Regions from separate parts of the Dolichospermum circinale AWQC131C genome, predicted to be linked through region 1. Evidence: riboswitches for the same ligand, from Rfam matches in the RefSeq annotation. Region 1 holds a riboswitch; the other holds the start of a gene.

Region 1 (5,334 bases):
TAGGAATTGGTAAACTGCATCACCCACGCTAAAGCTAAGAATATTACCACCACGGGCATCTGCGACTAGGAGAATACTTTTATCATCTAATCCCCAATATTTAATTACTGCTCTACCTGGGGTGCGGTCATACTGGGTTAAAACGCGCAATTTCCAACCAGTATCAGTTTCAAACTGTTCTAATTCTTTAACTAATTTTTCTTCTTGGGGGTCAGGGAGAGTTTTTGCTAAATCTACTACTGGTGTGACAAAGCCCGGTAATAGATCGGGATTTTCATAAGCTAGGGCTGATGGAGAATTAATTGCCCAGATTGACCCAGCAAAGCAAAATAGGGCAATTGATACTAAAATTCGTCGCCAAGAACACAGGTGCATGAACGTTTTTATACTATTATTAACAGGATGATGTAACAAGTGCTTTGCAAAGAGTCACGTAAAAGTGATACTTCTTTACACTTCTTTACTTTACTCTAATATTAGTTAGATAGATCAACAAAACCTGATTGAGAAATTAGAGACTGGAGATAACTGTAATGTTATTGGGTTATTGGTAATTGATCATTGATTAGTTAGGGTTCTAGCACTTCTTTTAGCAGGTTTTTTTCGGTTGAAACTTATCAAAGCAGCTTTAATACCAATTAAAACACTACGAGTGCCAACTTGAATATTTTCTGCTTGTTTTTTGGCACTATTTAGGCTTTGGTCAAATTGTTTGACAACTTGACCAGCGCTTTTTACACCTTCACTAACATCATCAGTTAAATCTGTTATTTCTAAGCTGGTGTTGCGGATAGCATTAAGAGTAGGTGGTAACTCCCGTGAAAGAGTATCAAAGAATTTTTCGGCACTGCGAGCGGCACGGGCTAACTCCTGTAAAGCGGGTATAGATGCCACCAGAACAGCCGTGAGACTAGCAGCAACCAAGAGGATAGATAGTCCCAACCAAAATAAAGGATCAATCACTGTTATCTCATTTATAAACGTTCTAGTTTTTGAGTCAAATTATCGGTGTCGTCTGCGATGCTGCTGACATTAACAGTATTCTTCTGATTTAAACCTTGGATTTCGCGCTGAGTAGCATCTATACCCACAGCGATCGCTTCCCGCAGTCTATCTACAGTTTCATCCCAGTTTTGCAGGGTGTTAGTAGAAATACGATCTGCCTGAATTTGTACACTGGTAGAGATATCCTCAGCTAATTCAGGGATAGCATGAGCGGATTTTTTGAGAAGTTTACGGGTTTCGCGGCCTGTGCGGGGAGCAACTAGCAAACCGGCTAAAGTACCGATAGCAGCCCCTATCATCAAACCGCCAATAAAAATTCCAGAACGGTTGTTAGACATTTTTTTTAATTTTCCACTCTATAAAACTTATCTTATATCTTGCACCCTGGCGATGAAAATTTGGGGTGACAAAGCACCCGGATTTTGTCTAAGTTGTATAGAGAATTAAGTTCTATTGGGAATAATGATATAGTTGTTACCATCGGTTCTGATGGGGAGCAGCCAATGGCTAACACCTCGCTGCACTATTGGACGTAAGGGGGAAAGTCTGGTGCAAATCCGGCACTGTCCCGCAACTGTGAGCCAAAATATGGTAAGTCAGAATGCCCACCGATAGAATTACGTTTATATAAATCTGCGAGGTACAGATTATGTCCCGAAAAAAACAGGCATTAGTTAGTCTCACCCTAATGGCTGTTATTAGTTTTTACTTGGTAGTTGGTTTCCCCAAACCTGCCTACGCAATGCACATTATGGAAGGTTTTTTACCAGTGCAGTGGGCAATTTTTTGGTGGGTTGTAACATTACCATTTTTCATTTTAGGATTGCGTAGTCTAACTCGCATTACCCAAGCTAACCCAGAATTGAAACTTTTATTAGGTTTAGCTGGTGGTTTTACTTTTGTCTTGTCAGCGTTGAAAATTCCTTCTGTTACAGGTAGCTGTTCTCACCCCACAGGAACGGGATTAGGTGCGGTGCTGTTTGGACCGCTGACTATGACAGTTTTGGGTAGCTTGGTATTGTTGTTTCAAGCTTTGTTACTGGCCCATGGTGGTTTGACCACACTTGGTGCAAATGCCTTTTCCATGGCGATCGCTGGACCCTTTGCAGCATACTGGATATATAATGTGACGATGCGGCTGACTGGTAAACAAAAAATCGCCATCTTTTTAGCAGCAACTTTGGCAGATTTACTCACCTATATTATCACTTCTATCCAACTTGCTTTGGCTTTTCCTGCACCAGTCGGTGGATTTATCGCTTCATTTGCCAAATTCGCGGGAATTTTTGCCCTTACTCAAGTACCCTTAGCAATTAGTGAAGGATTACTAACTGTCTTAGTTTGGAACTGGTTACAATCTTATAATCCTCAAGAATTAGAACTTTTGCAATTAATCAAGGGAAGAAATCACAGTAATGAATCAATCTAATCAAAGTTTAAATAACTGGTTTTTAATATTAGCAGTTTTGGCATTAGGAGTTGCACCATTAATATTTGTACCCCATGGAAAGTTTGGCGGTTCTGATGACAAAGCTAAAGCCGCTATTACAGAAATACAACCTGAATATAAACCTTGGTTTCAATCACCATTTACACCAGCTAGTGGGGAAATAGCCAGTTTATTATTTGCTTCTCAAGCAGCTTTAGGTGCGGGAGTAGTTGGTTACGCAATTGGCGTATATAAAGGACGTTCAAAACGAGAAAGAAGTTAAGAATGACTTTAAAATTAGATACCCTAGCTTACACTAATCAACTGCGAAGATTACCACCAGAACATAAACTCATTTTTGCATTTACGACTCTGATTATTTCTCTTTGTAGTCATCCTTTAGTGCAAATTTTGATAGTAATTTGGATGAGTATTTGGACAGTAATTTATGCCAAAATTCCCGCTGGAATTTATTGGCGCTTGTTAATATTCACCATAGTTTTTTGTTTGACAAGTTTACCAGCATTAATGGTCAATGGAGTTACAATTTCTCATCTAGAAATCGTCAAATTAGATTCATTTTACGGGTTAAATTTTGGAAACTTCTATATTTATATTAGTCGGAGTGGCAGCATTCAAGCATGGGGGATTTTAACTAGAGCATTAGCCTCTGTTTCTTGCTTATATTTTCTCATGTTAACTGTCCCATTCACAGAAATTTTGCAAACTTTACGTTGGTTGAAATTTCCAGTGCTTTTAACTGATTTGTTATTACTAATGTATCGGTTTATTTTCATTTTGCTAAAAACAGCCAATGAATTATGGACAGCACAAAATTCTCGTAATGGCTACCGCAATTGGCATACTAGCATGAAAAGTTTAGCATTATTAATCGGACAATTATTGCAGCGAACTCTACAACAATATAGTCAATTTGCCCTGGGACTGCAAGCACGAGGTTTCGCAGGAGAACTGCGATTTTGGCATCCCCGTCGTTATCGTTTATCTCCACGATATACTATAGAAGCAATTTGTGGTTGTGTAATATTAATAGGATTAGAAACTTACCAAAATGCAGGAATATTTACTCGAATTTGAGCAGGTATATTACACTTACCCCGGTTCACAAAAATCAGTCTTAAATGGTTTAACGATGAGGATTCCTTCTGGAAAAAATTGTGCCTTAATTGGTCAAAATGGTTGTGGTAAAACAACGCTATTTTTATTAGCTAATGGACTATATAAACCCAATTCTGGAGTTGTTAAATGGTGTGGTGAACCATTAATTTATAATCGTCAATATCTCAGTCAAATTAGGCAAAAAGTCGGTTTAGTATTTCAAGATCCTGAACAACAATTAGTAGCTTCTACAGTTGAAGAAGATATTTCTTATGGTTTATGTAATTTAGGTTTACCCACAGCAGAAATTCAACAGCGAGTAGAACAGATATTGGGTGAATTTGAATTAAATAATTTAGCGGAAACACCAGTACATCATCTGAGTTTAGGGCAGAAAAAACGAGTTTCTATTGCTGATATCATGGTACTGAAACCGCAACTTTTAATATTAGATGAGCCAACGGCATATCTAGATATTAAACATACTCGTAATTTGATGAAAACCCTCCAAAAAATTCATCAACATGGTCATACTTTATTAATGGCAACCCACGATTTAGATTTAGTCTATCGCTGGGCTGATTGGGTTTTTGTCATGGATAAAGGACAATTGATATTAGAAGGAAAACCAGAAGATGTATTTAGCCAACGGACACTTTTAGAAGAATTAGAATTGGGTGTACCATTAATATATGAAATGTTGTTTGATGGGCTATCACCTGAAGAGAGAATAATTATAGAACGACTCCGAAAACGGATATTAAAGGATGTTTGAAAATGGAATTTACCGTAATCGTAATATATTGTAGGTTGGGTTAAGCCACAGCGCAACCCAACAAAATTCTAATTAGTTTGGGTTTCCTTGCGTCAAACCAACCTAATTAGAAGTGGAATGTCAAAAGACAGCCTATCAAACATTTTTTAATTCTATTAATAAGCTAAAAAGGGGATGATTTATAGTAAATTAGTTAATTAAACTCTCTGTGGAAATTGGATATGCAGCTTCAAGAAGTCCCTACTATTGCAGTCATTGTTGGTGAAAATGCCGTTACCCTTTCTCAACTACCTTCTGTGTGGCAAGATATTGCTAAAGGTAGGGCAAATGTTAAACTCAGTGACCCAAAAATATATGTAGAAATGGCGCAGTTGTTTCAATATAAACTGCAATATGGTGATGTTGACTTGTTTAATGAACGTCCCCATTTATTTCATTTAAAACCCTCATTTTCTGAGCTATTTGGGCAAATGGCACGGGAAACCCTAGAATTTTATGGTCATGACTTTATGGTTCATAATTATCCGAACTTTGGAGAAGTTTTAAGTAATTTGGAATCAAAAGGTTGTGAATACAGTGACGAAATCAAAGTAGCGCGTATTGGACTAGAACTTTTCCAGGAATTTGGTTATGATTTACCAGCCAGTTTTTATCATGTCCATTTAGCGCCAATTTATCGAGATCATGTATTTGAGGAAAGAGCTTTAAGATTTGATCAACGAGATATAGAACATAAACGTCCTTGGGATGCTATCCTACACGCAGGTAAGGTATTTGCTATGCAAATGAAAGTACAAAGTATCGCCTCCAAATACGGTTTTACCTATCAACATGGCTGTGGTTGTAACTCTCATCTATCTTCCATTGATCAATCTTCCGGTACATTTGATTATGAATTAAGTTGGGAAAAACGTCAACGCTGGATTCGGAGTTTTATCTGGACAGCTTGGTATGAATATGCAATATTTCCGATTGTTCCGAATACTAGTTATCTGGTTTAATAAGA
Region 2 (5,334 bases), on a different contig from region 1:
GCTGTAGTTGTAGGCGCTGATAGAATAGCTGCTAATGGTGACACTGCTAATAAAATCGGAACTTACAGTTTAGCTATTGTCGCCAAATCCCATCATATCCCTTTCTTTGTCGCTGCACCTTTATCCACCATAGATTTTCAAATAGCTAATGGTAGTCAAATTCCCATTGAAGAACGTCACCCAGGGGAAATATATCAAATAGGTGAAACTATTCTCACCCCTCCAGGAGTAGAATTTTATAACCCGGCTTTTGATGTCACACCTGCGGATTTAATTACAGCGATTATTACAGAAAATGGTGCTTTTTCTCCAGGTGATTTATTAACGGCTAAAGAAAACTAAATACTTGCTTTTTTCTCTTTCCCATACTCTGTATGGGAATGAATTATATAATTATTAAACGCAGATAAACGCAGATAAACGCGGATGAATAAATACAGATTAATTTTTCTTAATTTTTGATTCCTATCCATTGGGTAACAGGGGACATTGCTTTCCAACCCAAAAATCTTGACCCAATAGGTTCAGCGCGTTGAATCGCAATCCGGGTAAAATTTCCTCCTACTTTTTCATACCATTGATATAAAATTAGTTCACCCTCTAATGTGACAACATTAACGACCATTCTCCCCCCAGGAAGTAACGCATTCCAGGAATTTTCTAGGATTTTTGGTTCTGTCACACCACCACCAATAAAAATCGCGTTGGGTGGAGGTAAATTTTCTATAACTTCCGTACTTTTACCCGCAATAATTTGTAAATTTGGTGTTCCCAAAGCAGCCGCATTATCAGCAATATAATTTATTCTAGAGGCATTTTGTTCAATAGCGATCGCTCGACATCTCCTATCACTTCGCAGCCACTCTATAGAAATAGAACCACAACCAGCGCCCACATCCCAAAGCAACTCTCCCGGTAAAGGTGCTAAACTCGATAAAGTCACCGCTCGGACTTCTCTTTTTGTCAATTGTCCATCATGATGAAAAGCACTATCAGGTAAACCGGGAAATCTCGATAAACCAACTATTCCCTTATCAGCAATACATTCCACCGCAATAGTATTTAAAGGGGCGATATTTTTTTCTTGCCAATTAGTAGCGATATCTGTTATAAGATTCTCGTTAATATTACCCATTTTTTCTAAAACGGTAATTTGACTATTACCATAACCGCGACTTGTCAAAATTTCAGCCACATTAGCGGGAGTATGTTTTCCCTCACTCAAAATTAATAATTTTGCACCGGGATAAATGTAACATTGGACTAGAGAAAGCGGACGACCACATAAACTTAAAGTTTCCACCTCCGTTAAAGACCATCCTAGTCGAGAACAAGCTAGACTAAAAGCCGAAGGTGCAGGAATAATTGTAATTTCCGAAATATTAATATCTTTAAGAATATTTGTACCCACACCATAGCATAGAGGGTCGCCACTAGCTAAAATACAAACTGCTTGGCCACGACGACTGATAATGTCGCTTATGGAAGTTTGAAAAGGTGATTTCCAGGGAATTTTTTCCCGGTGGTCGTCAGGGGGTAACATGGAAAGATGACGTTCCCCACCAAAGATGATTTTAGCCTTATTCAAAAAAGAAACAGCTAGGGGACTTAACCCTGCTAAACCATCTTCACCGATACCGATAATTGATAACCATTTTTGCATAATTTTTGAGGTAAATATATATTTTGTTTGTTTTGTTGTAAAGTTGTGCTTTGAATTGGATAAAAGTATTTTGTCTTGTAGAGAAGAGTCTAAAAATGGTAAAGACGAGGCTCGCAAATTTAGAGAAAGGATAAAAATGACAAGTTTACAAGAAAAGGGTAGCAAAGCACTCTGCCCTCAATATTGGTGATTCTAAATAAATACTACCTACAACCTGAGTTCGATGTAAATTTATAATCTTAGGTTTTTTGCTGCTAATAAACATCTTTTATGTTCACACTAAAACTATCTTATAAAAACTTCTTATTTGGATAAACTTTTATGAAATCAAGCTGGTTTGATGTAATTTCATATATTTCTGGAAAGCGATCATATTCTCTTAACCAATTGCCAATTTTTGGATTAATCCAATTAATAAAAAAATGAATGTCACTATGTACAATGTCAATGTTTAGGTAATTCCAAATAGGCTCATGATGGAAAGTACGGTTACGTAAGTTATGTATATTTTTTATTTTCAATTTTATACTATTTATATTTCTCTCAGATTTTTTAGCATATTTAAATATTTGTTTGCTACAAGGATTCCATATTGTATTTTGATAAAATCCCTTTTGGATTAAGCTTTTCCAAAATCCAAAATTCAGTTCAGGAACTAAGTTATTTAAATTATTATTGCACTTCTTAAAAGCAGTATTAATTGTCTCTTGTTCATATTTTTCTAACTGAATCTTTCCGTTAGTAAACCAATCATTATCATATTTGACTGATAATACAGTGTTTATTTGGTTACGAAGGCTAATTTCTAAAGTATGTAAACTGGGATACAGTGCCTCACAAAGTTTAGTATTGATTTGGTATATTCTGATCGCATTACTATAACTGTTATTGGTCGCATTGAGATATGGTTTCATGCGAGCTTCCGAAAAAGCCAGTAAAATATCTTTTAGGTCATCCTCTGTTAGTTTAGATTCAGGCATTGACAAATATTATAATTTTTGTTATTTTTGATGGTGTGGACTCCAGAACGTCCTATGTCTCGTTTGACCGAGTTACGACCCTGGCGTAAAGAAATTAATTTTATCTTCTAAGACAGCCTCCTAAATGTGATAATTTTAGGAGGTATTGTCATGGAAATTAATTTAACTATTCTAATAGAAATATCATATAAAGTAGACAATATTTTTTAAATCACTTAATATTTCGTGTATTTATCAATATTTGGAGAAATTTTGCTCCAGAAAGTTCTACAAAAATATTCTGTTAAATTCATTGTTTATAATGAAATAACGGTAGTAATAAACAATACCTTGTCCAAATTGAAAAAAGTTTTGATTTGTAGGTTGGGTTGAGGTACGTTCACGAAGTGTGGCGAAGCCATAACCCAACAAATGCGTCGGGTTGCGCTGTTGCTTAACCCGACCTACAAAAAATGGACAAGGTATGGATAAAATTAATCAATAAAACCAAAAATATCAAGAATTTGCGAAATGTGGGTTTAAACTCTTACCTTTGCGTCTCTGCTCCTTTGCGACTTTGCGCGAAACATAATTCATTGACAATACCATAAAATATGATTTTGTGGTACAATGCTAAAACTTAGGGTTGGGAAACTTCGGTGTAATTCCGGGACTGTGCCGCAACTGTAAAGCAATTTTGGATTTGACTAAAAATCTCAAGTCTAAAGTTGGGTAAGTCAGAATGCCAATTCTAGGGTATCTACTCAATTTCTGTCTCTGCGTCACACAGAGAAGGAGTCACGATTTTGCAATTTCCATTGACTGCTTGTCCAGGGTTATTTTACAATACATTAGCCCAAGATGGTTTTCTCTGTCGTCTGAGAATACCAGGGGGAATGATTAATTCTCAACAATTTGAGGCCATAGCGGATATTTCTGATCATTATGGTGGGGGCTATATTGATGTTACTAACCGCGCTAATATCCAAATTAGAGAAATTAAACAAGAGATAAATATTCAAGTTCTGGAAAAATTACAAGCACTAGGTTTAGCTTCTACTAATGCTAGTGTAGACCATATCCGCAATATTATGACCAGTCCTACAGCGGGTATTGATACTCAAGAACTAATAGATACTCGTCCCCTAGTTAAAGCTTGGGAAAAATATATTACAGCACATTCTCATCTTTCCCAATTATCAGCGAAATTTAGTGTGTGTTTTGATGGTGGAGGCAAAATTTCCGTAAAAGACCGCCCCAATGATATCATCTTAGCAGCAGAAATCACTAACAGCAATATCCATTGGCGATTATATCTCAGTTATGGAGAAAAAAGAGAACCAGCCAAAGACACGGGAATTTTAATTAAATCGGTAGAAACAATAGCAGTTTTAGGAGCATTAGCAGAAACTTATCTCAAACACATAGACATTAAAAACAGTCGTCAACCACGTTTACGAGAAATCATCAATCACATCACCATCGAAAAATATCTGCACCAAGTCAAAGAAAAATTAGATCCAAACACATTTAATCTTGAAAAAACTTATCTTTCCGCCTCTGCGTCTTTGCGAGAGAAAAATCTTATAGGCATTCATAGCCAAAAACAAAGCGGGTTATATTACATTGGTATTGTTTTACCTCTAGGAAGACTAGAAACCTATCAAATTAGAGGTTTAGCTAATCTTGCGAAAAGATATGGTGATGATAATATCAGGTTAACACCTTGGCAAAACTTAATATTAAGCGACATTCCCCAAAATCAAATCATAGCAGTTGAGAAAGAAATTACCAACTTGGGTTTAAACTATTCACCAACGGACATCAAAAGTTTTTTAGTAGCTTGTTCTGGGAAACGAGGTTGTGCTGCTGCGGCCACAGAAACGAAAGATGATGCTTTAGACTTGGCAAAATACCTAGAAAATCTTATGATTTTAGATTGTTCGGTTAATATCCATTTTAGTGGGTGCAGTAAATCTTGCGCTCAACATACCCAAGCTGATATTACCTTACTTGGTGTTACCGGTGAAAATTTTCCGGGTTATCAAATTTATGTTCTTGGTCATTTGCTCCATGAATATGTGACTTTAGCTAAAGTTCCAATTCTAATTCAGCAAATATTAGAAGTGTATCAGCAACAACGTCTAAGTTTACAGGAATCCTTCAGGCAGTTTATTGACCGTCAAAAACACCAATTAAACCAATTATTTAGCAAATCCAGTCCAAATTCAACAGTTACAGTTTTAAAATACCATGTTTGATTACATCCGTGATGCTAACGAAATATACACTAAATCCTTTGAAATTATTCGCTCAGAGTCCAATCTCCATGTATTACCAGATGATGTAGCTAAAATTACCGTTCGGCTGATTCATGCCTGTGGAATGACGGATATTGTCAAAGACTTAGGATATTCTTCTACAGCGGTAGAAGCCGGGAGAAAAGCCTTAATTGACGGCGCACCGATTTTGTGCGATTCTCACATGGTAGCCGAAGGGATAACAAGAAAAAGACTACCCAAAAATAATAGGGTGATCTGTACCCTAAATGATCCAGAAGTACCACAACTGGCTAAAAGATTAAAAAATACAAGATCAGCATCTGCCTTAGAATTATGGCGCTTTCATATAGAAGGGGCAATAGTGGTAATTGGAAATGCACCTACAGCACTATTTAGGCTATTGGAAATGCTAGACGAAGGAGTTCCTAAA

Evidence for each region. Region 1 has a riboswitch for cobalamin ahead of ACIR131C_RS0109835 (energy-coupling factor ABC transporter permease). Riboswitches for the same ligand answer to the same signal wherever they lie in the genome.
Region 2: it holds a riboswitch for cobalamin, as region 1 does, so the genes downstream of both, cobG (precorrin-3B synthase) here and ACIR131C_RS0109835 (energy-coupling factor ABC transporter permease) in region 1, are expected to answer to the same signal.

Annotation. Positions count from the first base shown of each region.
Region 1 covers NZ_KE384608.1:6,504-11,837, reverse strand. The annotation lists gene ACIR131C_RS0109850 (TPM domain-containing protein) at 1-375, opposite strand, end outside; gene ACIR131C_RS22380 (hypothetical protein) at 559-963, opposite strand; gene ACIR131C_RS0109840 (YtxH domain-containing protein) at 975-1,343, opposite strand; cobalamin riboswitch at 1,470-1,632, shown strand; gene ACIR131C_RS0109835 (energy-coupling factor ABC transporter permease) at 1,655-2,434, shown strand; gene ACIR131C_RS0109830 (energy-coupling factor ABC transporter substrate-binding protein) at 2,421-2,717, shown strand; gene cbiQ (cobalt ECF transporter T component CbiQ) at 2,720-3,532, shown strand; gene ACIR131C_RS0109820 (energy-coupling factor ABC transporter ATP-binding protein) at 3,507-4,328, shown strand; gene ACIR131C_RS0109815 (hypothetical protein) at 4,550-5,329, shown strand.
Region 2 covers NZ_KE384651.1:47,676-53,009, forward strand. The annotation lists gene mtnA (S-methyl-5-thioribose-1-phosphate isomerase) at 1-342, shown strand, start outside; gene ACIR131C_RS0119530 (bifunctional cobalt-precorrin-7 (C(5))-methyltransferase/cobalt-precorrin-6B (C(15))-methyltransferase) at 452-1,663, opposite strand; gene ACIR131C_RS0119535 (Abi family protein) at 1,954-2,643, opposite strand; adenosylcobalamin-variant (AdoCbl-variant) riboswitch at 3,255-3,378, shown strand; gene cobG (precorrin-3B synthase) at 3,429-4,883, shown strand; gene ACIR131C_RS0119545 (precorrin-8X methylmutase) at 4,876-5,334, shown strand, end outside.